DNA from 2 places in the Clostridium sp. RTP31139st1_H3_RTP31139_211217 genome. Region 2 is predicted to be linked to the other one. Evidence: predicted binding sites of a transcription regulator. Region 2 holds the regulator's gene; the other holds the start of a gene.
The links. The regulator CtsR, encoded in region 2, represses protease genes until heat stress. The targets are predictions, from matches to a motif close to AAGGTCAANNAAGGTCAAAT.
Positions count from the first base shown of each region.

Region 1 (15,665 bases), on a different contig from region 2:
CATACTGGAATTATTGATTCTGGATTAAATGTTAATATGAAGAATTCAGCTTCAATTGATAGAGATGGATCTATTTTAGAATATTGCCGTCTAAAAGATATAAATATTCAAGCTTGGTCACCTTATCAATACGGATTCTTTGAAGGAGTTTTTATAGATAATCCAAAATTCCCTGTTCTTAATAAAAAGCTTAATGAATTAGCTGAAAAATACAATGTTAGTTCAACAGCAATCGCTACTGCATGGATTCTTAGACATCCAGCCAAAATACAAACTATTGTTGGAACAACTAGCGAAAATAGATTAAAGGATATATGTACTGCTTCAAATGTGGTTTTATCTAGACAGGAATGGTATGATATTTATCTTGCAGCTGGCAATGAATTACCTTAACCTTTAAATTATTTTTTCCATTTTACAATATTTTTTATTACAAGTGTACATCTTTTTTTAGATTTTACACTTGTTTTTTTATGGTTTTTTATTATATTAAAAACATTTGATTTTCTTAATTTTAAATATATACTATAAGAATATGAAAAATTTTATCATTTAAATCAATAACTTAAGGAGGAATAATGAAAACAAAAAATAAATCATTAATTTTTATTATAGTTTTAACTATATTTAGTTCACTTACATTTAACATGGCTCATCCAGTTACCCCTATGTTCATAAATAAACTTGGATTACCAACATTTATGTTTGGATTATTCTTTGCAACAATGTCTATAGGAAATTTTATTGGTTCACCATTTTGGGGTTCTTTATCTGATAAAAAAGGAAGAATTAAATTCTTAATATTAGGTGCACTAGGCTATGGTATTAGTCAGCTTGGATTTGGTTTTAATACAAATCCTTTTATAATACTTATATTTAGATTTACAGGTGGATTTTTTGTAGTTAGTTATTTAACTACTTCTATGGCTTATTTAACTGATGTAACAACAAAAGAAAATAGAGTAAAATATATTACATACTATTCCGCTGCCAATACAATAGGCTCAGCCATGGGTTCATTATTAGGTGGTGTAATTGGTAATAACAACTTTAAATATACTTTTTTTACACAATTTATACTTTGTGTAATTTTAGGCATTTTAGTTTTCTTGCTTTTAGAGGAACCACTTAAAGAAAAAATAAGTATTTCTAATTCTTTAAAACATGAAAAAGTAAATTATAGTCAATTTCTAAATAAGAATTTAATTATCATGCTCATAATTATAATAGCATTTTACTTTGCATCAACTAGCTATAATTCAAGCATTAATTATTATATAGAAGATGTTCTAAAATTATCCCCAACATTTATAGGTGGATTTATGGCATTTACAGGAGTATTAGGCTTTATTATAAACTTAATATTTACTCCATTACTTGCAAAATTTTTCAAAGAAATAAATATATTTAAAGTTATTACTTTTTGCATTAGTATATCTTTAGCACTTATGGTTATATCAAATAATGTTATTTTATTCTTAACTTGTGCAGTTATATTTACATCCTTTGCTAGCATTCATATTCCTTTACAACAAAGTATAATAACTAAACTTTCTAAAGGTAATTACGGTTCACTCATGGGAATTTTCAACTCCTCAAAAGCTGTAGGACAAGTAACTGGTTCTTTACTTGCAGGATTTATATTTGATTTAGGAAACAAATTACCTTTCCTTATTTCATCAATAATAATTTTAATTTCATTTATTATTTTACTTCCTTTATGTTCTAGAACTATTACAGAAAAGAATTAATTTGAATAATTAACAAAGGCTATGCCATTTTTATTATGACATAGCCTTTTAATTTATATTATTCAGATTTAATTATTATCTCATCATCAACCCCATCAATAGTAACATGTGAACCATAATTAATTTCTCCAGCAATGATTAATCTTGCAAGCTTATTTTCTAAAGTATTTTGAATATATCTCTTAAGTGGTCTTGCTCCATATACTGGATCATAACCTTCAACTGCTAATATATGCTTAGCAGCCGGTGTAATATCTAATGATATATTTCTATCTTTTAACCTGTTGGCAACTTCATTAACAAAGATATCAATAATCTTAGTAATTCCATTTTCAGATAATGGCTTAAACATAATAATATCATCAACTCTGTTTAAGAATTCTGGTTTGAATCTCATTTTCATCTCATTCATTACTTGATCTCTGATTTGTGGTTCAATACCATCCTCATCTTTATTTTCAAGTAAGTAACTGCTTCCTATATTAGAAGTCATAATTATTATTGTATTTTTAAAATCTACAGTCTTACCTTTGTTATCTGTAAGTCTACCATCATCAAGTATTTGTAAGAACATATTAAATACATCTTCATGTGCTTTTTCTATTTCATCAAATAATATTACACTATAAGGTTTTCTTCTAACAGCTTCTGTTAATTGACCACCTTCTTCATATCCAACATATCCTGGAGGCGCTCCAACTAATCTAGATACAGAATGCTTCTCCATATATTCAGACATATCAATTCTTATAATATTTTCTTCTGAATCAAATAGGTTTCTTGCTAAAGTTTTTGCAAGTTCTGTTTTACCAACTCCTGTAGGACCTAAGAAAATAAATGAACCTATTGGTCTATTAATATCTTTAAGACCTGCCCTTGCTCTTAAAATTGATGAAGTAACAGATTTAATAGCTTCTTCTTGCCCTATTACTCTCTTTTCCATTTCAGATTCAAGCCTTAATAATTTTTCTCTTTCTCCTTCAAGTAAATTAGATACTGGAATTCCAGTCCATTTAGATAAAACTTGTGAAACTTCTTCTTCAGTAACCTCTTCTTTTAATAAAGCACCTTCATAGTTTTCTTTTACTTCTACTTCCATTTGATTAATAGCTGCTTCAAGACTTGGAATTTCACCATATTGAATTTCTGCAGCTTTGTTGTAATCATATTGTCTTTGAGCTGCTTCTAAATTACCTCTTGCTTCATCAAGCTTACCTTTTAATTCTTTTAATTTTAGAATAGCACCTTTTTCTCTATCAAACTTAGCTGTCATTTCATCATTTTTAGCCTTTAACTCTGAATATTCCTTTTCTAGTGCTTCTAATTTCTTTTTAGAACCCTCATCTTTTTCTCTTGTTAAAGCTTCTTTCTCAATTTCTAACTGTACTATTCTTCTTCTTATAGCATCAAGTTCTGCTGGTAATGAATCTATTTCAGTTCTTATCATAGCCCCAGCTTCATCAATAAGATCGATTGCCTTATCTGGTAAATATCTATCTTGAATATATCTATCTGAAAGTTTAGCAGCTGCAACTATTGCAGAATCATGAATTCTAATTCCATGATGAATCTCAAATCTTTCCTTTAATCCTCTTAAAATTGAAATTGCATCTTCAACTGATGGTTCATCAACAATAACAGGTTGGAATCTTCTTTCAAGTGCTTTATCTTTTTCAATATATTGTCTATATTCATCAAAAGTTGTAGCACCAATACAATGCAATTCTCCTCTTGCAAGTAAAGGCTTAATTAAATTACCTGCATCCATTGCGCCATCTGTTTTACCTGCTCCAACAATAGTATGAATTTCATCTATAAATAATATAATCTTTCCTTCACTATTTTGGACTTCCTTTAATACAGCCTTTAATCTTTCTTCAAATTCTCCTCTATATTTAGCTCCTGCTATAAGTGAACCCATATCTAATGAGAAAATAATTTTATCTTTTAAACCTTCCGGTACATCTCCTCTTACTATTCTTTCAGCTAATCCTTCTACTATAGCAGTTTTACCTACTCCTGGTTCACCAATTAAAACTGGATTATTTTTAGTTCTTCTTGAAAGAATTCTAATAGTTCTTCTTATTTCTTCATCTCTTCCTATTACAGGATCTAATTTATGCTTTTTAGCAAGCTCTACTAAATTTGTACCATACTTTGCAAGCGCATCATAAGTTCCTTCTGGATCTTGAGTATCAACTTTTTGACTTCCTCTAACTTCCGATAAAACCTTCATGAAATTATCTTTATTTATATTATATTTATTTAAAATTTGTTTAGCAGGTCCGCTTTTATCAACATCCATTATTGCTAATATTAAATGTTCTACACTAATATAAGAATCTCCAAACTTTTTAGCTAACTCATCTGCTTTTACAAGTACTTCATCAACTTGTCTTGTTATATAAACTCCAGAGCTATTTGCTCCTTCTCCCATAACTTTTGGCATTTTATCTAAAGCATTTTTTATATCAACCCTCATCATCTTCACATTAATTCCCATTTTAGTGAAAATATTAGGTATTAATCCGTCATCAGCCTCTACTAATGCAGCAAATAAATGAATTACATCAATTTGTTGATGACTATATTTTACTGCTATTAAATTTGCATCATTTAGTGCTTGTTGTACTCTTAATGTCATTCTTTCAACATTCATTTATAATCACCTCTTATTAGTATTCTTAACTTTAATTTTATTTTAATACAAAAGTCAAAGAAAGTCAAAGTAAATTTGATTATTTTTTTTAATAATTTTTCCTATACTAATTATAACTTATTTTCCTCTAATTATACCTTATTACTATTTCTTTTTTTGTTTTTATTGGAACTTATTGTTATAATAATTACAGAATTAATTTATAAGAAATTTGAGGTGGAACTTTTGAGAAGAGAATATATAAACTATCCTTTTGATTTACCAATAAAAATCTCCTACTTAAATATAAAGAACTATCCAACTCACTGGCATAATTCTATTGAGATTATATATGTTTTGAAGGGTTCATTACATATAAAAATAGATACTGACTCTTTTGTGCTTAACGAAAAGGAAGTGGAAATTATAAATTCAGATGAGTCACATGAAATAAAAAGCGATGATGATAATAAAGTTTTAATTTTTAATATAGATCCGTACTTTTTTGGTAAATATTATAAAGATATAAATAATGTATTTTTTTATACAAATTCTAATGCTAATGAAAATCAAAATGGCGAGGAATACGATGAATTAAAAACACTTCTTTCAGAAACGCTTTGTGAATATGTACAAAAACTTGAAGATTACGATGAGGAAATAGAAGAACTACTAATAAAATTACTTTATCATCTTATTAATAATTTTCATTATCTAACACATGAAAAAGAGGAGCTTAAAGAAAAGACAGAACAATTAGATAGGTATCATAGAATATCTAAATATATATTTAATAACTACAACAATAATATAACCTTACAAGAAATTGCAAAGAAAGAATTTTTAAGTCCACATTATCTTTCTCATGAAATCAAATATGCAACCGGTTATAGCTTTACAGATTTAATTAACTTAACAAGAATAGAAGAATCTATCAAGTTATTATTAGATAGTGATATGAGTATATCAGAAATTTCAGATGAAATAGGATTTTCTCATGTTCGTTATTACAATAAAAATTTTAAATCTTATTATGGGTGTACTCCTCTTCAATATAGAAAGAAAAATGCAACTACTGAAAAGCAATACGAAGCATCTAAACAATATACGGAACTTTCATTAGCCGACGCTTTAGATTCATTATCATATTGTTTAGATAATTATAGCAGATTTAACTTTGAAAATAAGTTGTGGAATATTCACGTAGACATGGATAAAGTTATTAAACCTTTAGAAAAAAACTTTAAAGAGTGTATCAACTTAGGCGAATCATTTGACTTACTTATAGAAGATAATAAAGATATATTAGAAGAAATTCAAGAAGAAATTCATTTTGAATATGGAAGACTTGAAAAAATGTTCCATAGTGATATGGGAGTATTTTTAGACTCAGATTTTTATAACTGGAATAAAGCTAAAGGTGTTTTAGACTTTTTATCAACAATTTCTCTTAAGCCTTTAATTTTACTAGATAACCTTGAATACTCTTTAGAAAAATATAAAAATATACTAAGTAGTTTTATTGATTATTTTAACGAATTAGATATAGTGGATATAAATGAATTTAAATTTCAATTTGATTCCCGCTTATCATCTTCTATAAAAGAAAATCTAAGAGAGTTTATAACTATTAACTATGAACTAGATGTAGCTACTACTGATTTTTCTTCTAGTTCACACTTAAACTCTATATATGATACTGCCTATATGTTACCTTATATTATTCACAATATGCTTTTCAAAGGTAATTCACTAAGTTTTTTAAAGGCATTTGATGTTTTAGAAAAGGAAATCAATATTACTAACGAGGTATTTATTGGTGCTCCTGGGATAGTAAATGATATGGGAATTAGAAAACCCTCTTACTATGCTTATTATCTTTTCAGTAAACTTGGCAATGATATAATTTCTTTAGATGATGGCTATATAGTAACTAAAGCTGACAACTATTATGCAATTTTATTATATTCTCACAATGATGATGTTAACACTTTAGCAAGTTATGAAAATATTTACCAAAAAAGTGGAGTAAAAAAATCATTTGAGAGAAAATATTCACTTAATATAGTTAATATTAAAAGCTCTTCAAGGATAATAACTTATGAAGTTAATGAAACAACAGGCTCTTCTTATAATTACTGGCTTTCTATGGGCTCTCCTGATAGACTTAGTAAGGAAGAAAAAGAAATACTTCATAAAGCTTCCTATCCTAAAATAGAATTTAAATATTCAAAGAAAAGTTCAGTTTTAAATGTTATAACCGAACTAAAAGGATATGGTGCTAAACTAATTGTACTTAAAAATACTAAATAATGTACTAAAAACACCTTTTTTAGGTGTTTTTATGCTTTTAAAGAAAATTTCCTTTTCTTCATTTAACACTTATTGTACAAAATCTAAAGCATTACCGTGAATACAATATTTATTTTTTTGCTATATACTAATAATATAAAGTTTAAAGCAAAGGGGCGTTTTTTTTATGAGGGGACTATTTTTTAATCCATCTTTATTAAATAACACTAAAACAAAGTGGTCATTTTGGATATGGATGTCAAACCTTTTACATCATGACAACTAAATAATTATTATGAGCTCTATAAGTTTAATATATAAATATAAAAATAAGAGGGAGAAAAATATTTTTCTCCCTCTTATTTTTATAACTTTTTCTCTAACTGTATTGCTAAAGTGAAATATTTTATTGAGTCTTTTAACTCATTTAAATTATAATATAACTCAGCCATTTCATTATATCTTATATATCTTTCCTCATTATTAGCAAATCTTAATAAAAAATCTGTTGCTAAATTCATGTACATTTCAGCTTGAATATATTCATGTCTTTTCTGATGCACCATGCCTTTAAAATAATATGCTTTTTCTATTAACTTTTCATCATCTATATTAATAGCTAAATCTAGTGCTTCATCAGTATATTTAAATGCTTCATCAAATTGCCCATTTTTATATAAAGTTGATATAGCTTGTATTAAGAACTCTCCACATCCACGTTTTTCAGCTCTAGGATATATTTTAACAGCCTCTCTTATTTCCTCCATAGCTTTATCTACTTGATAAACCTTAAAATAAATTTCACCATTTTTTTCTTTAAATCTTGCCAATTCAATAGAATCATTCTTTTTATATTGAAGCGCCATATTTAAATATTTTTCCGCTTCAACCTTATATAATAATATATTAACAATAGCAAATTCGTGATAATAATCACCTTTATCTTTATCTGTTTTAAATTTCTCAGTATAATTAATTACTTTCTTTAAGCAATCGTATGATTTTTCTATTAAATTGATATTTTTATAACAAATCCCTTCATAAAAACACGCATAAATATACTTATCATTATAACTTAATTCCTCTTTTTCAAAAACATCCCTTATTCTTGAGTAATAACTTATTGCTTCATGATACTCACCTGTTTTCATAAAGAATCTTGCCATATCATTATAATAAATAATAATCTCTTCATTATCTTTAGAGCCTTGATACAGCTCATAATATTTTGATATTATTAGCTGTATTTTCTCTAACTTATTATTTTGTATATATACTTCAAATAAAATATGTATTAGCTCTAATGCTAAATCATTGTAATTATGCTTACATGAATATTCTAAATTATAGCCAATCATTTTATCTAATTTTTCTAAAGAATAATTATTTGTTTTAATATTTTCTATATTTGATTTAATTTGCTCATATACATCTTGGGTTAAATAATTATAATCAATCTGTAACTTTTCAGCAATATACTTAAGTGACTCTTCATCCGCTTTAATTTTACCATTTTCAATGCAACTCATTTTAGAAATAGAAATTCTATCCCTACACAACTCCTTAAGAGTAATGCCCTTATAAACTCTTGCTCTTTTTATTTTTTCTCCTGTTGATAATATCTCCATAGCTACCCCCAGTTTAGTTATTTAGTATGCCTAAATTTCTAAATATTTTAACACCTTCATCTAGGTATTTAGCTGCTTCATAGTCTTTCTTAATCCCTATGTAGTATCTGCCTAAAAGTATAGCTAACTCCGCTGCCCTTTTCTCTAAGCCATTTACTTTAGCTAAATTAAATGTTTCTAATAATACAAGTTCTGCTTCATCTGCCATTTCTTTAATAGTATATACTCTATACCATAATAAATTTTGTTCTATTATCTGTTCAACATCAGTTCCATCTATTAACGTTTTTATTTCTTCTAATACTTCTTCACATTTATCAATTTCTTTGATTTTTATATATCCTTCACAAATATTTATCAATGTTTCTATTACATTAGTATCGTTATTTCTCATACGTATTTCTTTTGCAACATTATAATGTCTAAATGCTTCTTCTATATTATCAAATTCAAAAAATAACTTTCCTAGATTATTTTCAATTGCTGAAATATTTTTTTCTTCTTCTAATTCTCTATATACTTCTAATGTCTTCTTAGAGTATTTTATTGCATTTACTAAGTCACCTTTTTTATTATATTCTTGAGATAATAATAATAATGCTTTTCCATATTCTTCGCGATGTTGAACTTGTTCAAATTTTTGCTTAGCTAAAAACGTATAATCTATCGCCTTTTTTATGTCATCTATTTTAAAATAACTTTCAGCCATTTCATAATAAATTTCACCTAATAAAGAATCATTTCCAATATTATTATCTAAATATACCTTTTCAGCTTGTTTTAAATAACTTGTTGCCGAATGATATGCTTTTAAACTTAAAGTTATCTTCCCCAAATTTAAAAAAGTATTTATTACCTGTTCAAAATTATTTCTCTTAATAAATATTACATTTGCTGATAAATATAATTGTTGTGCTAATACCAATTCATTCTTTGCTTTACATATGTTCGCTCTTAAAAATAAATTTTTTGCTTTCCTATACTCTAAATCATACTTTTCAGCATAATACAATGCATTTTCTATGTATTTTTCAGCACTTATATAGTCCTGATTTAAAATATATGTCTCTGCCATTTGTTCATAATATACACATATCTTCTCTGCCTGAGTTTCTTCTGACTCCATCAAATATTCTACTGATGTCTGTAACGCATTTGCTAAATACTCTAATAAATCCATTGAAGGATTTGATCTTCCTGACTCAACTAAACTAATTTGTCCTGGTGTAATTCTGTCTCCTGCTAAGTCCTTAAGTGTCATTTCTAATTCTTTTCTTCGCCTTTTTATCTTTTCACCTAAAGTAAGTATCTCCATAGCTTTTTTCTTCCTTTATCTACATTTATATTAATTACACATTCATTAATAATTATATTATAACATAAAGAAATCCAAAAAAATATATTTTTTGACTTTTAATTTCAATTATATTTAAAATAACTCAAAAAAACTGTTATAGAATTCTATAACAGTTTTAACCTTTTTTTTATTAGTAAATATAATCTAAAATATTATCGTATGCATCTCCTGCAGCACCCATAATTTTTCTACTTGTCTTTTTTATGTTTCTTTGAGTCTTTCTATCTAGCTCTGGTAAAATCATCATTCCCATTGCTACTCCAAAAACAGTTCCTATTGCTAAACTTTTAATTATTTTTCCCAAAAAAAACACCTCTCTTTTTAATTTCTAAAAGTAGTATGTGTATTTTTATTATAAAATAATCATTTTTTAAAGTATTATAGTCCTTAATTTCGTCAAATAAGTACATATTCCTTAACAATGTAGAAATTATATTATCCCTAAAGCTTCTTTAGCTAATTTATCTGCTAAATCATTATATTTATGTCCACTATGACCCTTTATTTTTTTAAATTTCACATTTATTTCTTTCATCTTATTTTGCATATATTCATTGTATTCTGAAGTTATTCTATTATTTCTTTTCCAAGTTCCTAAAGCCCAGGATTCAACACCTTGATAATCATATGCTATTGTTACTTCTTTAAAATTATTTTTAAGTGCGAATTCAACAGCCATTTTTGCTCCAAGAACTTCTCCTGATACATTTCTTAAAGCAATTGCTTCTTTGTCGAAACCCTCACCTTTATCTTCATAAATAATTTTGCCATCCTGTACAGCAACTAACCCATAAGAGAAATTTCCCTTATCAACAGCAAAACTACCATCAACATAAATAAATAGCCCCTTTTCATCTTCTGTAGCTTCAGCATCATCTTTAAATCCTAACTTCCCATTAGAATTTATAGAAATAAAATTCACCGCTTCTTGTTCCGTTGGAAAACTTTTATATATTGCTCCCTTAAAGCCTATTACTTCTTTTTTACATTCATCCCATGAAGTAAAAATTTTAGGTGCTCCTGACTTACCTCTGTAAACAGCATAATACTTCAAGTTCAATCATCCTTTCTTATTTATTCATATTATATTTTCTATAATTATCAATTTTTATATTTTAATTTAAAAATTAAATATTTTATTTATACTGATAAAACCTCTTCCATAACCCTATAAATACTATCAATATTTTTTGCTCCTGTAAAATTAGTTGCATAATCAATAACGTTTTTCAACACTATTAATATATCATTTTTACCTTGCCAATTTTCTAATACTACATTTAATGGAACATCTGTCATTATAACATTTAATGCAAAAACGCCTATTGCAATATCATCTATTTTCCCTATAAAAGGCACCTTATCTGGAATAATGTCACATGGCACTGCAATGTATGCTACAGCTGCTGATATAACTAACTTTGTTTTCATGCTTACTCTTTTATCTTTAAGTAATCTATATATTAACGCTGCAATATCTGGTAATACAAAGATATAGTCACTATATTTCTTTGCATTATTTGGCAACTTATCTTTTATCTTCTCTCTTCCTTTAGTATACGAATCTTCTGTTTTACTTATATCTTCTTCATTAAACTCTGGTACTTTTTCCTTTTCAAAGTTTAACAATTCGATTTCTTTCTTTAATTCTCCTCCTAAAGAGAATTTAGCATTTCTAAGTTCAACATTAAAAACTCCATAAGCACAATAAATACTATATATATCAAAATCTACATATGGTATATCTTTCAATAAATATTTATATTGAATAATAACCTTTCCTTTATCATAATTAATTCCTACATCACTTAGCGATTTTAATGCAAATTTTAATATTGTCTTTCTTATAAATGAAGGTATTCCTATATTTAATATTTTAAATCCAGTTAACTCCCCATTAATCAATCCATTTTCCATAGAATTCAGCTTAACTTTCACTTCAAAGTTTATTGTTAATCCTTTCGTAAAAGATCCTGAAATTCTTATGTCCTCTTTTACATCAATATTACTAATTTTAATTTCTTTAATCGCTACAAAATCATTATATATACTTATTAAATCTTCTCCTGTTAATCCTACATTTATACTTGAAACATTCATAGCTTGTCTCCCTTCTAACTAAACCTTTTAAACTTGTGCTATTATCTACATAATATTTTTCTATATTTATACATAATATACAGTATACTTTATTTGTTGGTATTTTTAAAGCATGTCTTCATATTCTTGCTATTTGAAATACCATTTAAACATTTATAAAAAACTATAAAAGGGACTTACAAAATTAATTGTAAATCCCTCTTCTCTATTTAAGCCCCTTATAATAACTAATTCCCCAAGTAATTATTATATTTTTTTATTTATTGCTTTTATATGATTAAAATACTGGAACAACTGCCCCCTTATATTTTTCTTCTATGAATTCTCTAACTTCATCAGAAGTTAAAGCTTCTGTTAAATCTTTTATCTTTTGACTATTTTCATTACCTTCTTTAACTGCTAAAACATTTCTTCTTTCTTTTAAGCTTTCAACATTCTTATCTTCGGCATAAAATGCATCATTATTAACATCAAGACCAGCTTCTAAAGCATAGTTACCATTAATTACAGCTATATCAACATCTTCTAATACTCTTGGTAAAGTTGCTGCTTCTAACTCTTTAAACTCTAAATTTTTAGGATTTGAAGTAATATCTGCTGTAGTAATTAATTCACCATCATTAACCTCAATTAATCCTGCTGCAGCTAAAACTCTTAATGCTCTTGCTTCATTTGATGGATCATCTGGTACTGCTACCACTGCTCCTTCCTCAACTTCATCTACTGTCTTATATTTCTTTGAGAAAGCACCCATTGGTTCTAAATGAATTTCCGCTGTATAAGTTAAATGAGTTCCATTATCTGCATTAAATGAATTTAAGTAAGCTATATGTTGGAAATAGTTTGCATCTATTTCTCCTGATTCCAATGCTGTATTTGGTAATACATAATCAGTAAATTCAACTATTTCTACTGTATATCCTTTTGCTTCTAAAAGTGGTTTTGCAACTTCCATAATTTCTTCATGTGGAACTGGTGAAACCCCTACCTTAATTACTTTATCATCCCCATTTGAAGAACTATCATTAGATGATCCTTCGCTATTTCCACACCCAATTAATCCAATTGATACTATTCCTGCTATTATTGCTGTTAAAATACTTCTTTTTTTCATTTTGAATTCCCCCTAAATTTATTATAAATATACTAATTAACTTAATTTTTTATATAAATAGTTTCCTAAACTTTGAAGTCCTTGAACCATTATTATTAAAATAATAACTGTAACAATCATTACATCTGTTTGATATCTTTGATATCCATAACTTATTGCTACCTTTCCTAATCCTCCTGCTCCAACACTACCTGCCATTGCAGAATATCCTATTATATTAATTATAGTTAATGTTAAACCTGAAATTATTGCTGGCACTGCTTCTTTAAGCATTACCTTAAAAATTATTTGAAGATTTGAAGCTCCAAATGATTTAGCTGCCTCAATTACTCCTGGATCAACTTCTTTAAGCGCTGATTCTATTATTCTTGCAACAAATGGCGCTGCCGCTATTGTTAACGGTACTATTGCTGCCGTTTCACCAATTGGTGTACCAACAATAGCTCTTGTTAATGGAATAATAAAAACTATTAAGATTATAAATGGAAAACTTCTAAGTACATTTATTATTACATCTAAAGACTTGTATATAAAAATATTGGGTCTTAATCCAGTTGGAGATGTAACAGTTACTATTATCCCTAGTATAAAGCCTAAAACACTTGCAAATAATGTTGAGAAAAATACCATATAAATAGTTTGTCCAAGTGCTTCAATTATAATATTTATCATTTTACTATCCATTTTATAACACCTCCAATATAATATCTTTAGCTGATAGATATTTCATTACTTCTTCCCTATCCTTTTCATTTATGTTTATAGTTAAAGTTCCTAAAACTTTATCTCTAAATTTCTCTAGCTTTCCTCCTACAATAGAAAAATCAATATTAAGTTCTCTTGCCATTTTTGTTATAAGTGCATTTTCTGATGAATCACTTGGGAAGAACAATTTAATATTAACTCCTTCTCTTGGTAAAGTATCATCATCTAACTCTCCTAAAAATTTCTTCAATGATACTTCTGGCCTTAGGAATACTTCTTCAGCTTTTCCCTCTGCAACAAGTACTCCTCCTTGAAGTAACGCAACTTTTTGGCATATTTGCTTAACAACTTCCATTTGGTGTGTAACTACTACTATAGTAATTCCTAATTTTTTATTTATATCTTCTAATAATGAAAGTATATCCTTTGTTGTTTTTGGATCTAATGCTGAAGTAGCTTCATCGCATAAAAGAATTTTTGGCTCTAACGCTAAAGCTCTTGCTATTGCAACCCTTTGCTTTTGTCCACCACTTAATTCCGCCGGCTTGCTTTTAGCCTTTTCAGAAAGTCCTACTATCTCAAGAAGTTCATTTACTCTTTTATTTATAAATGCTTTATCATATCCCCATACTTCTAATGGTAATGCCACATTTTGAAACACATTTTTTCTACTTAAAAGATTAAAGCCTTGGAATATCATTCCTAACTCTTTTCTTAATTCTCTTTTACCCTTTTCACTTAAAAGTTTTACCTCTTTGTCCATAACTTTAATTGAACCTTCGTTATAATCCTCTAAGGCATTTATACATCTTAAAAGAGTTGATTTTCCTGCTCCACTATGTCCTATAAGCCCATAAATTTCACCTTGATTTATATTTAAAGAAATATCTTTTAATACCTCTGTTTTTCCAAAACTTTTCTTCACATTTTGCATTTTAATCATAGTTGTCCACCTCCATATTACTAAACATCTAATTTTAGATAATAAAAAATGCGCTAGAGAATAAACTCAAGCGCGTATAAAAATCACTACTAATTTACTCTCTCATCACTCAGTTATAAAACTGCAGGAATTAGCACCAACGTCAATAGTTTTTAGTTTATAATTAATAGTTATTTATGAAATTTTACTAAATTTCTAAAAAATAAAAACATTTTTGTTTTTATTTCAACTATTAACTGTTAAGTTTTAACTATTAACAGGTTGCCGGGTTTCACAGGGCCAGTCCCTCCACCACTCTGGATAAGATTCAAATATTTAATTGTTTTGCTTTGTTGATATTAATATACATTAGTTTGTCTATTTTGTCAATAATTCCTTTAGAAATTTTTTCATAGATTCATGGAATAAATTAGAACTCTGTAATATCACCTTCTATTTTAATTAATTCAGCATCAGTATTGTCCTCCACGAAATCAAGTATTTTTTCTTGTAATGCGCTCAACACATCCTTTGAAGTTGCTACTGCACAAATACCGATTCCTATTTGTTGATGAATATCTTGATATTGTACTTCTGATACAGAAACATTAAATTTATTAGATAACCTCTTAGTCAAACTTAAAACTACCATTCTTTTTTCTTTTAATGAATGAACCCATTCAGCTCTTAATTCTAACTTCATTAATAATATCTTCATATTCCAATCCTCCAATTTAAACTTAATTACACAACTACTAATTACAAAACTAAAATTATAAAATAAATATTTAACTTTAAGCTAAGAATTAAAGTATACACAATAATATATTAACCACTTATCAACCATATATTATTATAGTATACCAAAAAGGCAATGAATTCTCCTATTATCCATTGCCTTTTAATAAAATTTTACTATTATTTTATCTTATAATACTAATTTATTTTTTAATTAATTCTATTGAATTTCCTTTAACGTTATCCTTCATTATTCATCCAATTTCTAATTCTAACTTATCCATACTTGTATCATTTAATTTGAAGTATGATTTTACATAAAAATCCAACAATTCAATTTTATATACCACCTAAGCTTTCAATTAAATTTATAAATTCACCTTCATCTTTTTTATCTAGAAATATATCTATCAAAGTCTT
Region 1 is NZ_JBCOAB010000017.1:893-16,557, forward strand. Features, by position in the region: gene ABUA17_RS08945 (aldo/keto reductase) at 1-393, shown strand, start outside; gene ABUA17_RS08950 (MFS transporter) at 579-1,751, shown strand; gene clpB (ATP-dependent chaperone ClpB) at 1,810-4,410, opposite strand; gene ABUA17_RS08960 (helix-turn-helix domain-containing protein) at 4,636-6,702, shown strand; gene ABUA17_RS08965 (helix-turn-helix domain-containing protein) at 7,047-8,309, opposite strand; gene ABUA17_RS08970 (helix-turn-helix domain-containing protein) at 8,323-9,624, opposite strand; gene ABUA17_RS08975 (YtxH domain-containing protein) at 9,797-9,979, opposite strand; gene ABUA17_RS08980 (ribonuclease H1 domain-containing protein) at 10,097-10,720, opposite strand; gene ABUA17_RS08985 (YkvA family protein) at 10,807-11,766, opposite strand; gene ABUA17_RS08990 (MetQ/NlpA family ABC transporter substrate-binding protein) at 12,044-12,880, opposite strand; gene ABUA17_RS08995 (methionine ABC transporter permease) at 12,917-13,552, opposite strand; gene ABUA17_RS09000 (methionine ABC transporter ATP-binding protein) at 13,566-14,528, opposite strand; SAM riboswitch class I at 14,628-14,835, opposite strand; gene ABUA17_RS09005 (DUF503 domain-containing protein) at 14,938-15,225, opposite strand; gene ABUA17_RS09010 (hypothetical protein) at 15,585-15,665, opposite strand, start outside.
Region 1: clpB (ATP-dependent chaperone ClpB) is a predicted target of CtsR. The motif match lies at 4,461-4,480, and genes of this name have one in related genera.

Region 2 (15,665 bases):
ATGACTTTAGGAAGAAATGTTACCATTAAATTTATATTAGAGGCTCTTTTAATAATGACAACACTAATAGTTTTATTTATAGAAACTAGAAAGTGTAAAATTGCATATAAGTACTGTATAATTTCTGATAAACTTATAATTAATAAGATAAACAGTAAAAACGAAGAAAATGTGGAGAGCCTAAAAATAAAGGATATAATTTATATTGGTGAAAAAAGTAATGTTCCTAAAGAGTATAGTAGATGTAAATGTAGTAGACACTATATTAGAAAATTTGATAAGGCAAAAAAATTATTATGTATATATAAAAAAGAAGGGAAAATATATAAATTTGTTTTTGAGCCAAGTGATACTTTAGTTTCACGTATAAAATCTTCTAGTCAACATTAAAAATTATAAAATTTAAATAGTAGGTTGAGATAGTCATTAAAATTTAGCATGACTATCTCATTTTTTTTATTTCTAATATTATTTGAAGAAAATATATTTTTCTTATTTTATATATGATTTTTATTTTAGAAACATTTATAGAATGAACTACAATATGATTTTAAATACTAGGATTATTACTCCTATTTAGTTTAAACAAAATATTTACATAAATAAGACAATAGAAGGTATATAGATTAAATAATGGGCAAGACTTAATAAAAAAGGGAGGGTTAATTTTATGGATATTAGTAGTAAGGATATATGGAGAGATACAGAAAAATATTGTATAATATGTGAGAATGAATGTGTTGGAAATGGAATTCAAATAATGAATAATTTTATTTGTGATAGATGTCTTGAAAAAATGAATATGATAGATATTAATAGCGATGAATATGAAGTAATAAAAAATAAGATAAAGAAGTCTATTACAAATAAGATAATAAAAAATAAATAAGTTAAATAGAACTTAAGATGATCGAAAGGATGAGAAGGATGGGTAAAGGTAAATTAATAATTATTGAATCAGGTTCAGATGCAAGTGGAAAGGCTACTCAGTCACAAAGATTATATGAAAGATTAATAAGTGAAGGAAAAGAGTGTTTAAAAATAACTTTCCCTGATTATGCGAGTGATTCATCAGCTCTAGTTAAGATGTACTTAAATGGAGATTTTGGAAAAGATCCAAATGATGTTAGTCCATATATCTCATCAACTTTTTATGCAGCTGATAGATATGCGTCTTATAAGACTAAATGGGGTGATTTTTATGAGAATGGTGGAATTATTATAAGTGATAGATATACTACCTCAAATATGGTACATCAAGCCGCTAAACTAAATGGTGAAGAAAAAGAGAAATTTATTGAATGGTTATATGATTTAGAGTTTAATATTTATCAAATTCCAAAACCAGATCATGTTATATTCTTAGATGTTGATCCAGAAGTAAGTCAAGAGCTTATGAGAAATAGAGCTAATAAGTTTACAGGAGAAGAAGCAAAAGATATTCATGAAAGTAATAAGGAATATTTGATAAATTCATATAATAATTCTTTATATATTGCAGAAAAATACAATTGGGATGTTATCAAGTGTTGTAAGAATTCTAAGCTTAGAAGCATAGAAGAAATTAATGATGAAATTTATGAAAAAGTAAAAAAATATATATAAATTTAAGATGGGTTGTTTAAAAGAAGGGATTATTTATAAGGAAAGTTCTTTGTTTTTAACAATCCTTTTATCTTTATTACAAACTTTGTATTAGTATTAATGATTTGATATAGATAATAGTAGAAAATGAAAATAAAAATTCATATAATACATTATTTGAAGAGAAAATTTAGTAAATTCTTATATATTTATGATAAAATATATAAGAAGAATTTATTAGTATAAGAGTGGAGGTATATGGTATGAAACTAGTTTTAGCTATAGTACAAGATGATGATGCTATAGATTTAATTGAAGAGCTTACAGATAAAAATTATAGGGTAACTAAATTAGCAACTACAGGAGGTTTTTTAAAATCAGGGAATACTACTTTAATGATTGGTGTTGAAGAAAAAGTAGTAAAGGATGTTGTTAAAGTCATTGAGGATGTTTGTAAAAAAAGAAAAGAAATGGTATCTACACCAACACCAAGTACAATTGGCAGTGGATCAGGAATGTATATGCCTTATCCAATTGAAGTAGAAGTGGGTGGAGCTACAGTATTTGTTTTAGATGTTGATCAATTTTATAAAGTTTAATTAAGTTGATTAGGAGGTGAATGTATGAGAAACTTTATAGGATATAGTGATTTAATTAATAATTTTAAGGATAGATGTTTAAAAAATACACTTTCTCATGCACACCTCATTGCAGGAGAAGATGGAATTGGAAAAAGTAAATTAGCTAATATTTTAGCTAAGCTTATTTTAAATGGAGATTTAGAGAGAGAATATGTAGATATAATCAATTATAAGAGTAGTAAGGCATCTTTTGGAGTAGATGAGGTTAGAGATATAATTGAAGAAGTTTCTAAAAAGCCTTTTGAAGGTGATAGAAAAGTGATAATTATTCATGAAGGAAATAAGCTTACTATTCAAGCTCAAAATGCACTTTTAAAAACCATAGAAGAACCACCAATAGGAGTTCACATAATAATATTGTGTGAAAGTTTAGAGTTAATTTTAGATACAATAAAATCTAGGTGTGAAATATATAAATTAACACCATTAACCAAGAATGAATTATATGAATATATAAAAATTAAGGGCTTTGATTATAATGAAAGTGATATAAGATCTGCAATAGCTTTTAGTGAAGGAATACCAGGAAGAATAGATAGATATTTTAATGATGAAAACTTAAGGGAATTAAGAAATAAAGTTATTGAATTAATTAAGAGCTTAAATAAAAATGATGTAGAAATTGTACTACAACAAGAAGAAGCTCTAAGTACTTTAAAAGATAATAAAGAAGAAGTATTAAATATATTTGGCTCTTTTATTAGAGATATTTTAATAGATAAGGAAGTTGAAAATGAGGAATTTATCATAAATGGTGATAAACTTGATGATATAAGAGAACTTACTAAAGAAATGTCATTTAGAAAGTTAAATAATATGATAAAGACAATAGAAGAAGCACGTAAAAATATTAAAAGTAATGTTAGTTGGGTAATGACACTACGAGTAATGTTAATGGGCTTCATGGAGGGTTAATTATGATAAAGGTTGTAGGAGTTAGATTTAAAAAGGCTGGAAAAATATATTACTTTGATCCAGCAGATATGAATATACAAAAGGATACATATGTAGTAGTTGAAACCGCTAGAGGTATTGAATTTGGAGAATGTGTAATAGGAATAAAAGAAATAAATGAAAATGATATAGTTGCACCACTTAAGAGTGTATTAAGAATAGCAACTGAAGAAGATATAGATAGACATTTTAAAAATAAAGATAAAGAAAAAGATGCATTTAATATATGTTTAAAGAAAATTCAAGAACATGGATTAACCATGAAACTTATAGATGTAGAATATACTTTCGATAATAATAAAGTTATATTTTATTTCACAGCAGATGGAAGAGTTGACTTTAGAGAATTAGTTAAGGATTTAGCAACAATATTTAAAACTCGTATAGAGCTTAGACAAATAGGAGTTAGAGATGAAGCTAAGATGTTAGGTGGTCTTGGGCCTTGTGGTAGACCAATGTGTTGTTCTAGCTTTTTAGGAGACTTTGCATCTGTTTCAATAAAGATGGCAAAAGAGCAAAACTTATCACTTAATCCAACTAAAATATCAGGGATTTGTGGAAGACTTATGTGTTGTTTAAATTATGAACAAAGTACTTATGAAGATATTAGAAAAAGAATGCCTAAAGTTGGTTCGATAGTAAAGACAAGTGAAGGCACAGGAGAAGTATTTTCAAATAATATTGTTAAAGAAAGTGTTAAGGTTAAGCTTAAAAAGGGCGAAGAAGAAATATTAGAAGAGTTTAAAATTGATACTATTGAACTTATTAAAGGTCATTATGAGGATTCAGTTGATGATGATGATATAAAATTAGAAGTAGAATCTGAAGAAGATAGAAAGTTAATTAAGAATTTGATTAAGGGTAACTAAGGAGGATAATTAATGAAAGAGCTAGTTAGAATTTCTAATTTAACTAGTCATGCAGATATCTTAAAAATCAGAAGTATAGTAAGTGATTACGAAGGGGTTCTAGCATGTGAAATTAATTTAAATAAAAAAGAGGTACATTTAGTGTATGATAAATTGAGCGTTTCTATAGATGAAATAATTAATGCTATTGAAATGGCTGGTTATATGGTTATTTAGTATATAAATTATAGAAAATAGTATAAATTTAACTTTGCCTTTAAAAAGAAAAGTATGTATGATAAAATAGTTATGTTATTAATAAGTAATGGGGAGGTGTTTTTTAATGGCATACGCAATCAATGATTCTTGTGTTAACTGTGGAGCTTGCGCTGCAGAATGTCCAGTTAACGCTATAAGCCAAGGAGATACTCAATTCGTTATTGATGCAGATACTTGTATCGATTGTGGAAACTGTGCAAATGTTTGTCCAGTAGGAGCTCCAGCTGAAGCTTAATTCCAATGAAAAGAGTCGTCATATTATGATGACTCTTTTTTTTATGGAGAAAAATAATTTATATCAAAAATATGATTTAGATAATATTATAAATAAAATAGTTAAAAAAATTAAAAATAATAATAAGTTGTACCTATTTTAATAAATCTCTAATAATATAGCCCCAAATAATTAAATTATAGAATAGACATAAAAAAAATTTTTATATATAATTAAAGTCAAATAAGGTCAAAGTATGTTTAGGAAGGTGAAATTGTGGCAAGAATTTCAGATATAATAGCACAGTTTATAAATGACATGATAGAAGATAAAAAGGATAAGGAGGTAATTATTCAAAGAAATGAATTAGCAGATAAATTTAATTGTGCTCCATCTCAAATTAATTATGTATTAACAACTAGATTTACTTCTGAAAAGGGATATATGATTGAAAGTAGAAGAGGTGGCGGCGGTTATATAATAATCAAAAGAATAGAATATAATAATAAAGAAAAACAAGTAGAGGCAATAAATAAAGCTATTGGAGAAAGTTTAACCTATAGTGCAGCTTTATTATTATTAGAGCATTTATATGAAACTAATTTAATAACTAAAAGAGAGCTTGAAATTGTAAAAATATCAATTAACGATAGAACATTATCAAATGCAGAAGATAAAAATAAGCTAAGGGCAGAAATACTTAAGGGTATTATAATGGTTATTTTATCATAATAATTATAGTAGATGATAAAACAAGTAGTGATAAAGGGTTGGGTCATATTTGCAGAATATAATAACAAGTTATATTTAATCTATATTTGATTATATTTGGAGGTGACACTGTGATTTTTGGGAGGTTTACAGAAAGAGCGCAAGTTGTATTAGTAGAAGCACAACAAGAGTCTCAAAGTTTTAAGCACGGTTATATTGGAACAGAACATGTTTTATTAGGGATATTAAAAGAAAATGGATATGCAGGACAGCTTTTAACTAATAAAGGAATTACTATAGATAAGGTAAAAAAGATGACTGAAGATTATCTAGGTTTTGGTGATGACGAAGTTTCAACAGGCGAAATGTTATTAACACCAAGAGCAAAGAGACTTTTTGATGATAGTTTAGATATAGCAAGAAAGTATGGACATAGTTTTATAAATCCTGAGCATATATTACTTGCATTAATAAATGAAGGAGAAGGTGTTGCTTTTACTATTTTAACAAGTAGTAAGGTTGATTTATCGTCTATTAAGCAAGAGTTAGATAAATATATTTCTGGAAATGAGCTTAGAGAAAGTAAAAAGTCAGTACAAAGGGAAAAGAAGCAAAATAAAACTCCAGTATTAGATCAATATAGCACTGATTTAACTCAAAGTGCCAAGGAGGGAAAATTAGACCCTGTAATTGGCAGAGAGGAAGAAACTCAAAGGGTATTGGAAATACTGTGTAGAAGAATAAAAAATAATCCTTGTCTAATTGGTGAACCAGGTGTAGGAAAAACTGCTATAATTGAAGGATTAGCACAAAAAATTATTTCTGGAGATGCACCAGAAAGTTTAAGGGATAAGAGATTATTAGTTTTAGATATAACATCTATGATTGCAGGAGCAAAATATAGAGGTGAATTTGAGGAAAGATTAAAGAAGGTAATGAATGAACTTAAAAATGAAGATGATATTATAATCTTTATCGATGAAATTCATACTATAGTAGGAGCTGGAGGAGCAGAAGGTGCTATAGATGCTTCTAATATTTTGAAGCCTGCTTTAGCAAGAGGGGAAATAAAATGCATAGGGGCAACAACAATTGATGAATACAGAAAGCATATAGAAAAGGATGCTGCATTAGAAAGAAGATTTCAAACAGTTAATGTTGAGCCTCCATCTAAAGATGAAACTGTAAATATTTTATTTGGATTAAGAGATAAATATGAATCACATCACAAAGTTAAGATTACAGATGGTGCATTATATATGGCTGTAGATTTATCAGATAGATATATAAGTGATAGATATATGCCTGATAAAGCTATAGATTTAATAGATGAAGCAGCGGCAAAAGTAAGGATTTCAAGATTAACTCTTCCACCTGAGATTAAGAAAAAAGAATTAGATATTGAAAAAATAATTAGTGAAAAAGAAGAGTCAATTAAAAATCAAGATTTTGAAAAAGCTGCTAATTTAAGAGATAATGAAAAGCAACTAAAAGAAGAATTTGAAAAGATTAAAAATGAATGGAGAGCACATAGTTGTACAGAAGTTCAAATAGTTGATGAAGATGATATTGCAAAAGTTGTTTCAATATGGACTAAGGTTCCAGTAGAAAAATTAACCGAAAAAGAATCTGTTAAGTTATTACATCTAGAAGATACTCTAAGGCAAAGAGTTGTAGGTCAAGATGAAGCGATAAAAGCTTTAACTAGGGCAGTTAAAAGAGCAAGAGTTGGACTTAAGAATCCTAATAGACCAATTGGAACTTTTATTTTCTGTGGACCAACAGGTGTAGGTAAAACTGAACTTTGCAATGTTTTAGCAGAAGTCATGTTTGGGAAAATAAGCAATTTAATCAGAATTGATATGTCTGAATATATGGAGAAGCATTCAGTTTCAAGATTAATTGGAGCACCTCCAGGATATGTAGGATATGAAGAGGGTGGTCAGCTATCAGAGGCTGTAAGGAGAAAACCTTATTCAGTAGTATTATTAGATGAGATTGAAAAGGCTCATCCAGATGTATTTAATATATTACTTCAAATTATGGAAGATGGAAGATTAACTGATGGAAAGGGCAAGACAGTAGACTTTAAAAATACTATAGTGATTATGACATCTAATGTAGGAGCTCAAAAATTAAAGAGTCAAAGAAAAGTTGGATTTGATACTAATTCTAATTTAAAAGAAGCAGAATATGAGAAAATGAAGGACGTTGTATTAGGAGAATTAAAGAATGCCTTTAAACCTGAATTCCTAAATAGGGTAGATGATATAATAGTATTTAATCAGCTAAAGGAAGAAGATACATTACAAATAGTAAATATAATGCTAAAAGATACAATAAGTAGATTAAAAGAAAAGAATATAGATTTAATTTACGATGAGGATTTAAATAAATTCCTTATTAATAAAAATAAAAATCTTGAATTTGGTGCAAGACCTTTAAGAGGTATAATTAATAGAGAAATAGTTGATAAGTTAAGTGATGAATTACTTAAAGGTGAAATTAAAGTTGGAGATAAATTAAAGGTTGAATGCAGAGATGAGATATTGGTATTTTCCCATAGGTAAATGTTAAGAAATTTAAGGGGAATAAATAATGTAAAAGAGTAAGGTGATAAATAAATCGCCTTACTCTTTTTTATAATATTAAGCTATTTAATATTATTATCATTATCTAGGTTAGAATTAATAACCATGTTTTCTATGCAGTTTGAAGTAGAGTTATCGACATAATCGCTAGATAAATTTTTAGGTTTATAATCATTTAAAATGTTTTTTGAAGGAACATTATTAAAATAAGATTTATCTATCAAAATACCATCTCCTTGGAATTTATATAGATAGTATTTCCATATAATAAATAAATATGTATATTTTATATTAAAAAAAAATCCTTAACTGGTATAGACAACTATATGTATGTATAATATAATAAATTTGGGAGTGATATTTATGATAGATAAAAATAGTCCGATACCAGTGTATTATCAATTAAAAAACGATTTAATAAAAAAAATTGCAAAAGGTGTTTGGAAACCAGGTGAATGTATTTCAAGTGAAAGAGAGCTTTGTGAAATCTATGAAGTAAGTAGAATGACTATAAGACAAGCTATTGGAGAGCTAGTTCAAGAAGGAATTTTGCTTAGAAAAAAAGGTAAAGGAACATTTGTATGTGAGCAAAAGGTAAATCAAAAGGATATGATGAGCTTTACTGAAATGATTAATCAAAGCGGAAGAAAATTGGACACAAAAGTTATAGAATTTGAAGTTATAGATACGCCTGATGATATGCAAGATATTTTTATATTAGATAAGTTGTACAAAATAACAAGAAAAAGAATAGTAGATGGAGAGAGCATTGCTTTGGAAACAGTATATATTCCGGTAGATTATTGTGGAAGTATTAATAAAGAAATGCTATCTGGCTCATTATATAAGATTTTAGAAGGATTTGGATATACAATTACTCATTCAAATTCATCAATAATTGCAGTTAATGTTAATGATGAGATAAGAGGATTATTAGAATGTGAAAAGGATACTCCTATATTAAAGACTATTAATAAGACATTTACTAGTTCGGATAAGCTTTTATTTTTAGAAGAGGCATACTACAAATCAGATAAATTTACATTACAAGTTAATATTTCAAGAAAAGAGGGAGAATTGTTATGAATTTAATAGTTGTTGATAATTATGAAGAATTAAGTAAGGTAGCAGCAAAAGAGTTTGCTAAAGTAATAAATGAAAAACCAAATGCAGTTTTAGGTTTAGCAACTGGAGGATCTCCAGTTGGAATGTATAAAGAATTAATTAAGATGTATGAAAATAAAGAATTAGATTTTTCTAAAATTACAACAGTAAATCTAGATGAATATGTTGGATTAAATCCTGAACATGAACAAAGTTATAGACATTTTATGAATGAAAATTTATTTAAGTATATTAATATAGATATAAAAAATACTTTTGTTCCTAATGGACTAGCTAAAGATTTAGAATTAGAATGTAAAGAATATGATAAAAAGATTGAGGAACTAGGTGGAATAGATATTCAACTTTTAGGTGTAGGAAATAATGGACATATAGCATTTAATGAACCAGATGAAGAACTATCTTCAGGAACTCATATAATAACATTAACTGAAGATACTATTAAAGCTAATGCAAGATTTTTTGCTAATGAAGCCGATGTACCAAGAAGAGCAATAAGCATGGGTGTAGGCGGAATAATGAAGTCAAAGAAAATAGTTTTAATTGCTTCAGGAGAAAGTAAAGCAGAAGCTATTAAAGGATTATTCTCAGGAAAAATAACAACAGATAACCCTGCTTCTATGTTACAAATGCATAGAGATGTTACAGTAGTTGTAGATAAAGCAGCAGCGACACTTATAAATGAATGATAATTTTAAAAATGAGGTTTTTATGTAGTCTCATTTTTTTATATTTGAAGTTATGTTATATTATAATAAAGAAAATTAGAGAATAAAATTTATATAGATAAGAGTGGTGAATAATATGGCTAAGATAAAATCTGTATTCGTATGTGAAGAATGTGGATATGAATCACCAAAGTGGATGGGGAAATGTCCTGATTGTGGAAATTGGAACACTTTTACCGAAGAACAGGTAGTACAGCAAAATAAGGCTGTAAAAGAAGCGATTAAGGTTAGAGAATTGGCAAAAAAACCTATTAAAAAGTTATCAGAAGTAACTTCAAGTAAAAGTGATAGAATTGTAACAGGAATAAGTGAGTTTGACAGGGTAATGGGTGGCGGAATAGTTAAAGATTCTATTACTATAATAACAGCACGTCCTGGTGCAGGAAAATCAACTTTATTATTACAAGTTGCTGACAATATAGCTAGAAGTGGATTTAAAGTTATATATGCATCAGGTGAAGAAAGTGATAGTCAAATTAAGAATAGGGCAGATAGAATTTTAAAAAATATTAATGATAATATTTGGGTAGTCCAAGAGACGAGTATGGATAATGTAGTGGCTGCAGTTAATGAAATAGATCCAGATTTGATTATAATAGATAGTATTCAAACATTTACTATGGATAGCTTTTTACCAGCAAGAGCAGGGTCGCCAACACAAACTATGGAGTGTGCGAATGAGTTATTAAGAATTGCTAAAGATAATAAAAGACAACGTGCAGTAATAATTGTTGGGCAAATGACTAAGGCTGATGAATTAGCAGGATTAAGAGCATTGGAACACTTAGTAGATACTGTATTAATTATAGAATGTGATACAGATGAAGAACTAAGAGGATTAGTAAGTTCTAAAAATAGATTTGGAAGTACTGGGGAAACAGGTTTTTTCCAAATGTCTGAAAAAGGAATGGTATCAATAGATAATCCATCGGAGTTTTTTATGACTAAAAGGGAAGAGGGAGAAGTTGTTTCAGGAAGTACTTTAACTGTTATAAAAGAAGGATCTAGACCTATAATTACAGAGGTAGAAAGTTTAGTATCTAAAACATTTACTCCGTATCCTACAAGAATTGGAGAAACATTAGGTAAGGATAAGCTTAATACTTTAATATCTATTTTGGAGCAAAGAGGCGGAATAGGACTTTATGATAAGAATGTTATTATAAAGACTACTGGCGGAATGAGAATAAAAGAACAAGGTATAAATTTGGCTGTTATTATGAGTATAGTTTCATCTGTAAAACAAAGGGGAATTGAAGCAAATATTGCTTTTATAGCTGATGTAGGTCTTACTGGTGAATTAAAAAAGGTACCTTCAATAGAAATTAGGGTAAAGGAACTTGCAAGAATGGGATTTAAGAAAGTATATGTAGCAAAAGATTCATTTAGTAAAGAAGTAAATATACCTAATATAAAAATAATGGCTATGAAAACATTAAATGATGTTATAGCAGATGTATATAGATAATATAATTATGGAAAAAAGTAAGTATAATAATTTATACTTACTTTTTTTGTAGAAAAAACTATAAAGAATATTATTTATAAATATTTACAAAATTATTGAGTTAATAATTATATAATAGTAATATTATATATGTTAGGAAAATGAATAATAATGATAAGTTGATAAATATTAGCTTAATTATATAAATAGAGATATGAATTGAAAATAAAGTTAGGTGATTGCATGAGAATTAAGGATGATAATGAAATAAAAAATATATTAAAGATAGTTAGTCCGGGAACATATTTAAGAGAAGGTTTAGAAAATATCTTAAGAGCTAAAACAGGTGGCCTGATAGTTTTAGGAGATTCTGATGAAGTAATGAGTATTGTTGATGGAGGATTTAATATTAACTCAGAATATACTCCAGCATATATATATGAATTAGCTAAAATGGATGGAGCAATAGTATTAAGTCAGGATTTAAGAAAAATTGTTTGTGCAAATGCACAATTGTTACCAGATCCAACAGTTCAAACATATGAAACAGGAACAAGACATAGAACTGCACAGAGAATAGCTAAGCAAACTGACACAATTGTTGTAGCAATATCTCAAAGAAGAAATATTATTACTGTATATAAAGGTGATATAAAATATGTATTACAAGACAGCAGTGTAATTTTAGCAAGAGCAAATCAAGCAATCCAAACCTTAGAAAAGTATGTAAATGTATTAGAGAGAGTAATAAATAATTTAAACATATTAGAATTTCAAGACTTAACAACTGTTTTTGATGTTGTAACTGCAATACAAAGAACAGAAATGGTAATGAGAATAGTAGAAGAAATAAAAAGATATATATTAGAGCTTGGAAATGAAGGTAGATTAATTTCCATGCAATTAAACGAGTTAATAAGATATATTGAAAGAGATGGAATTCTTTTAATAAGAGATTATTGTGGAGAAAATGCTGATCATAACAACATTTATAAAGAAATTCAAAAGTTAAATTCTGAAGAATTAGTAGATTTAGAAATTATAGCAAAGGTGCTTGGATTTGGAGGAGTATCATTAGTAGATACATTAATTTCACCTAAGGGATATAGAATATTATTCAAAATCCCAAGAATACCTACTAATATAATCGAAAATTTAATTAAACATTTTAAAGAGTTAAAATATGTAATAGCTGCAAGCAAGGAAGAATTAGATCAAGTAGAAGGAATTGGAGAAGCGAGAGCTACAGCTATTAGAAGTGGGTTAAAGAGAATAAAGGAACAAATTCATTTAAAGAAAGAACTTTAGTAATAAATTAAGAATATTAATATGATTTAACGGTAAAAATATATAAGCAGGTAAAAACCTGCTTATATATTTATCTAAAGGTAAATTTACCAAGTGTATTAATTTTGTCACTTTCTTTTAATAAAACATCATAAAGATTTATATCAAGCGCATTACAAAGAGAAGTAAGATAAAATAAATTATTCCCAATTTCTCTTTCTATAACTTCACGGCAGTTATCACATAAACAGCCATCAAGATGAGTTTTTAAACAGTTTGATAAATCTTCCAATGAGTTGTCATCATTTGGCAAACATTGTTTTTTCGCATTTATCTCAATGCAACCACAGTTAGTTACGGCTTTAGCTACAGCTCTGTTAATTCTACAACTGGATTCAGTATATTTAGTTAATATATCAAGAATGCTTTTATGCCTTAGTAGGGATTCACTGACGTCATTTTGAAAGCTATCGAATATAATGTCTTTCATTTGCCTCAACTCCTTAGAAATATAATCCATAATTAAATTATAAGTATTTTCAGACAATTTTGTCAATACAAGCCTTATCTGTATTGGTTTAATATTATAATAAACAACCTGGTCATATTTTGATAGGGGGTATTAAAATTTAATTTATTCTTTAAAGTTAAATTTTAGTAATAGTAATATAAATAATATGGTATAATAAAAATGGTTATTTATAACTATTACTTAAATTAAAAGTAATTTAAATAGGAGGTGAGTTTTTGTTTAAGAAGGGATTAAAAATTATTTTTACTCTTTTGGGATTAGTGGTTGGATATATCATTGCAGAAGCTATATTAGCGATTAATACAGGGCTTAGAATTAATATTATAAAAGGTGTAGTAGCTACTACAATATTCTATATTTTAAGTGTTTTACTTTTCGGAATTATTTTTTATTTTATTTCGCCAGGATTATATAAATTAATATCTAACACTATAGATAAAATTGAAAAAAATATTCAAAGATTAAGTGCACAAGAAGTAATTTACGGAAGTGCAGGGTTGTTAATTGGATTGATTATTGCAGCATTTATAGGTGCTCCTTTATCAGGAATATTTGTAGGAATACATCCTGCAATTGGACCAATAATTTTTGTACTATTAGAACTGATTGCAGCAATATTAGGTGCTGAAATATTTGTGAAAAAGAAAGAAGATATTTCTTCAACGTTACTTATATTTAAAAGAAATAATCAAAGAGAAAGAGAAAAAGAGAAAAAGAGCAGAGGCTATGCTAAAGGAAGTGCTAAGGTTTTAGATACATCAGTAATTATAGATGGAAGAATATTTGATTTATGCCAAACTGGATTTATAGAAGGGACTTTAGTTATACCAAGCTTTGTTTTAGATGAGCTTAGACACATATCAGATTCTTCAGATTCATTAAAAAGAAATAGAGGAAGAAGAGGATTAGATATATTAAATAAAATTCAAAAAGAATTAGAAATTGAAACTCAAATTTGGGAAGGTGACTTTAAGGATATTGCTGAAGTTGATAGCAAGTTATTGAAATTAGCTCAAAAGTTAGGTGGAAAAGTAATTACTAACGATTTCAATTTAAATAAAGTTGCAGAATTCCAAGGAGTTCCTGTTTTAAATATAAATGAATTGGCTAATGCAATTAAGCCGGTAGTACTTCCAGGGGAAGAAATGAAAATTATAGTTATTAAAGATGGTAAAGAGTCAACTCAGGGTATTGGATACCTTGATGATGGAACTATGATTGTAGTTGAAGGTGGAAAGAAATACATTGGAGAAGAAATTTTAGTTATTGTAACGTCTGTTCTTCAAACATCTGCCGGAAGAATGATTTTTGCAAAACCAAAGGATAATTAAAGGAGAACTCAAATGATAAGTGCTATTATTTTAGCTGGTGGTAAGGGAAAACGTATGGGGGCACCTGTTAGCAAGCAATTTATTGAGATAAAAGGAAAACCTATTATTTATTACACTATAAAAAAATTCAGTGAAAATAAAAAAATAGACAATATAGTAGTTGTATTATCTAAAGATGAAGTAGGTTATTTTAAGGAAAATATTTTAGAAAAATATAATTTAAAAGTAGATAATATAGTTATAGGTGGTACAGAAAGACAAGATTCTGTATATAATGGACTTAAAAGTCTAGAAGATACTAATACAGATATTGTATTAATCCATGATGGAGCAAGACCTTTTATTTCTGATAGAATAATAGATGATGGAATTAAATTTGCTCAGGTTTACGGTGCGTGTGCACCAGGGGTTATGCCTAAAGATACAATTAAGATTAAAAATGAAAGTAATTTTTCGGTTAGTACTCCAGATAGGGGAAGTTTAGTAGCTATACAGACTCCTCAAGTTTTTAAGTTCAATGAAATATTAGAATGTCATGAAAAGATAAAAATTAATAATATAGTTGTAACTGATGATACTATGGTAGCTGAAAAATTTGGTTATAGTGTATATCTTTATGATGGTGAATACACTAATATTAAAGTTACCACTCCAGAAGATTTAATTTTAGGTGAAAAGCTTATTTAATTTAAATTTCATTATATTGACAGAGTATTTTCAAGATTATATAATAAATTAATCAAAAAAGAATATTACTAAAGCAGTGATGAAGAATAGTAGAAATCGCTAATCAGAGAGAAGATCCTTTGGCTGTAAGATTTTCAACAGATTTTGAACCAGCTTTTGAGTTGTAGGTAAAAACTATCGGTTTAACACCGTTATCATTATTAAAGCACAAATTTAGGTGGTACCGCGGATACAAGTTCGCCCTAATTCTATATTAGGGACGGACTTTTTTTATTTAGAAACAAAAGGATGCAAGAATAAATTAATAATAAAGCTAGAAGAGACTTATTTAAAAATAAAAATAGGGTAAAATTTATTAATAAGTTCTAGCACAATTTATTAATTTCTAATGCTATAGTAATTAACAATTAAAACAACAAGATATTATGTAGAGAAAATCAGGAGGAAGATAATTATGAAGATGTCAAATATGTTAGTATCAACATTAAGAGAAGTGCCAGCAGAAGCTGAAATAGATAGCCATAAGCTTATGCTTAGAGCTGGAATGATTAGAAAAATGGCAGCAGGTGTATATAACTATATGCCAATTGGATTAAAGGTTTTAAAGAACATAGAAGAAATTGTTAGAGAAGAAATGAATGCAGCTGGTGCTCAAGAGTTTTTAGCATCTGCAGTGTTACCAGCAGAGTTATGGCAAGAATCTGGT
Region 2 is NZ_JBCOAB010000049.1:1,555-17,219, forward strand. Features, by position in the region: gene ABUA17_RS15425 (DUF6106 family protein) at 1-390, shown strand, start outside; gene ABUA17_RS15430 (sigma factor G inhibitor Gin) at 671-889, shown strand; gene ABUA17_RS15435 (dTMP kinase) at 928-1,605, shown strand; gene darA (cyclic di-AMP receptor DarA) at 1,848-2,183, shown strand; gene ABUA17_RS15445 (DNA polymerase III subunit delta') at 2,208-3,140, shown strand; gene ABUA17_RS15450 (PSP1 domain-containing protein) at 3,143-4,048, shown strand; gene ABUA17_RS15455 (heavy-metal-associated domain-containing protein) at 4,061-4,264, shown strand; gene fdxA (4Fe-4S ferredoxin) at 4,371-4,541, shown strand; gene ABUA17_RS15465 (CtsR family transcriptional regulator) at 4,797-5,252, shown strand; gene ABUA17_RS15470 (ATP-dependent Clp protease ATP-binding subunit) at 5,363-7,801, shown strand; gene ABUA17_RS15475 (hypothetical protein) at 7,885-8,046, opposite strand; gene ABUA17_RS15480 (GntR family transcriptional regulator) at 8,186-8,908, shown strand; gene nagB (glucosamine-6-phosphate deaminase) at 8,905-9,636, shown strand; gene radA (DNA repair protein RadA) at 9,752-11,143, shown strand; gene disA (DNA integrity scanning diadenylate cyclase DisA) at 11,366-12,430, shown strand; gene ABUA17_RS15500 (nucleoside triphosphate pyrophosphohydrolase family protein) at 12,501-12,899, opposite strand; gene ABUA17_RS15505 (PIN/TRAM domain-containing protein) at 13,157-14,272, shown strand; gene ispD (2-C-methyl-D-erythritol 4-phosphate cytidylyltransferase) at 14,285-14,959, shown strand; gene ABUA17_RS15515 (proline--tRNA ligase) at 15,414-15,665, shown strand, end outside.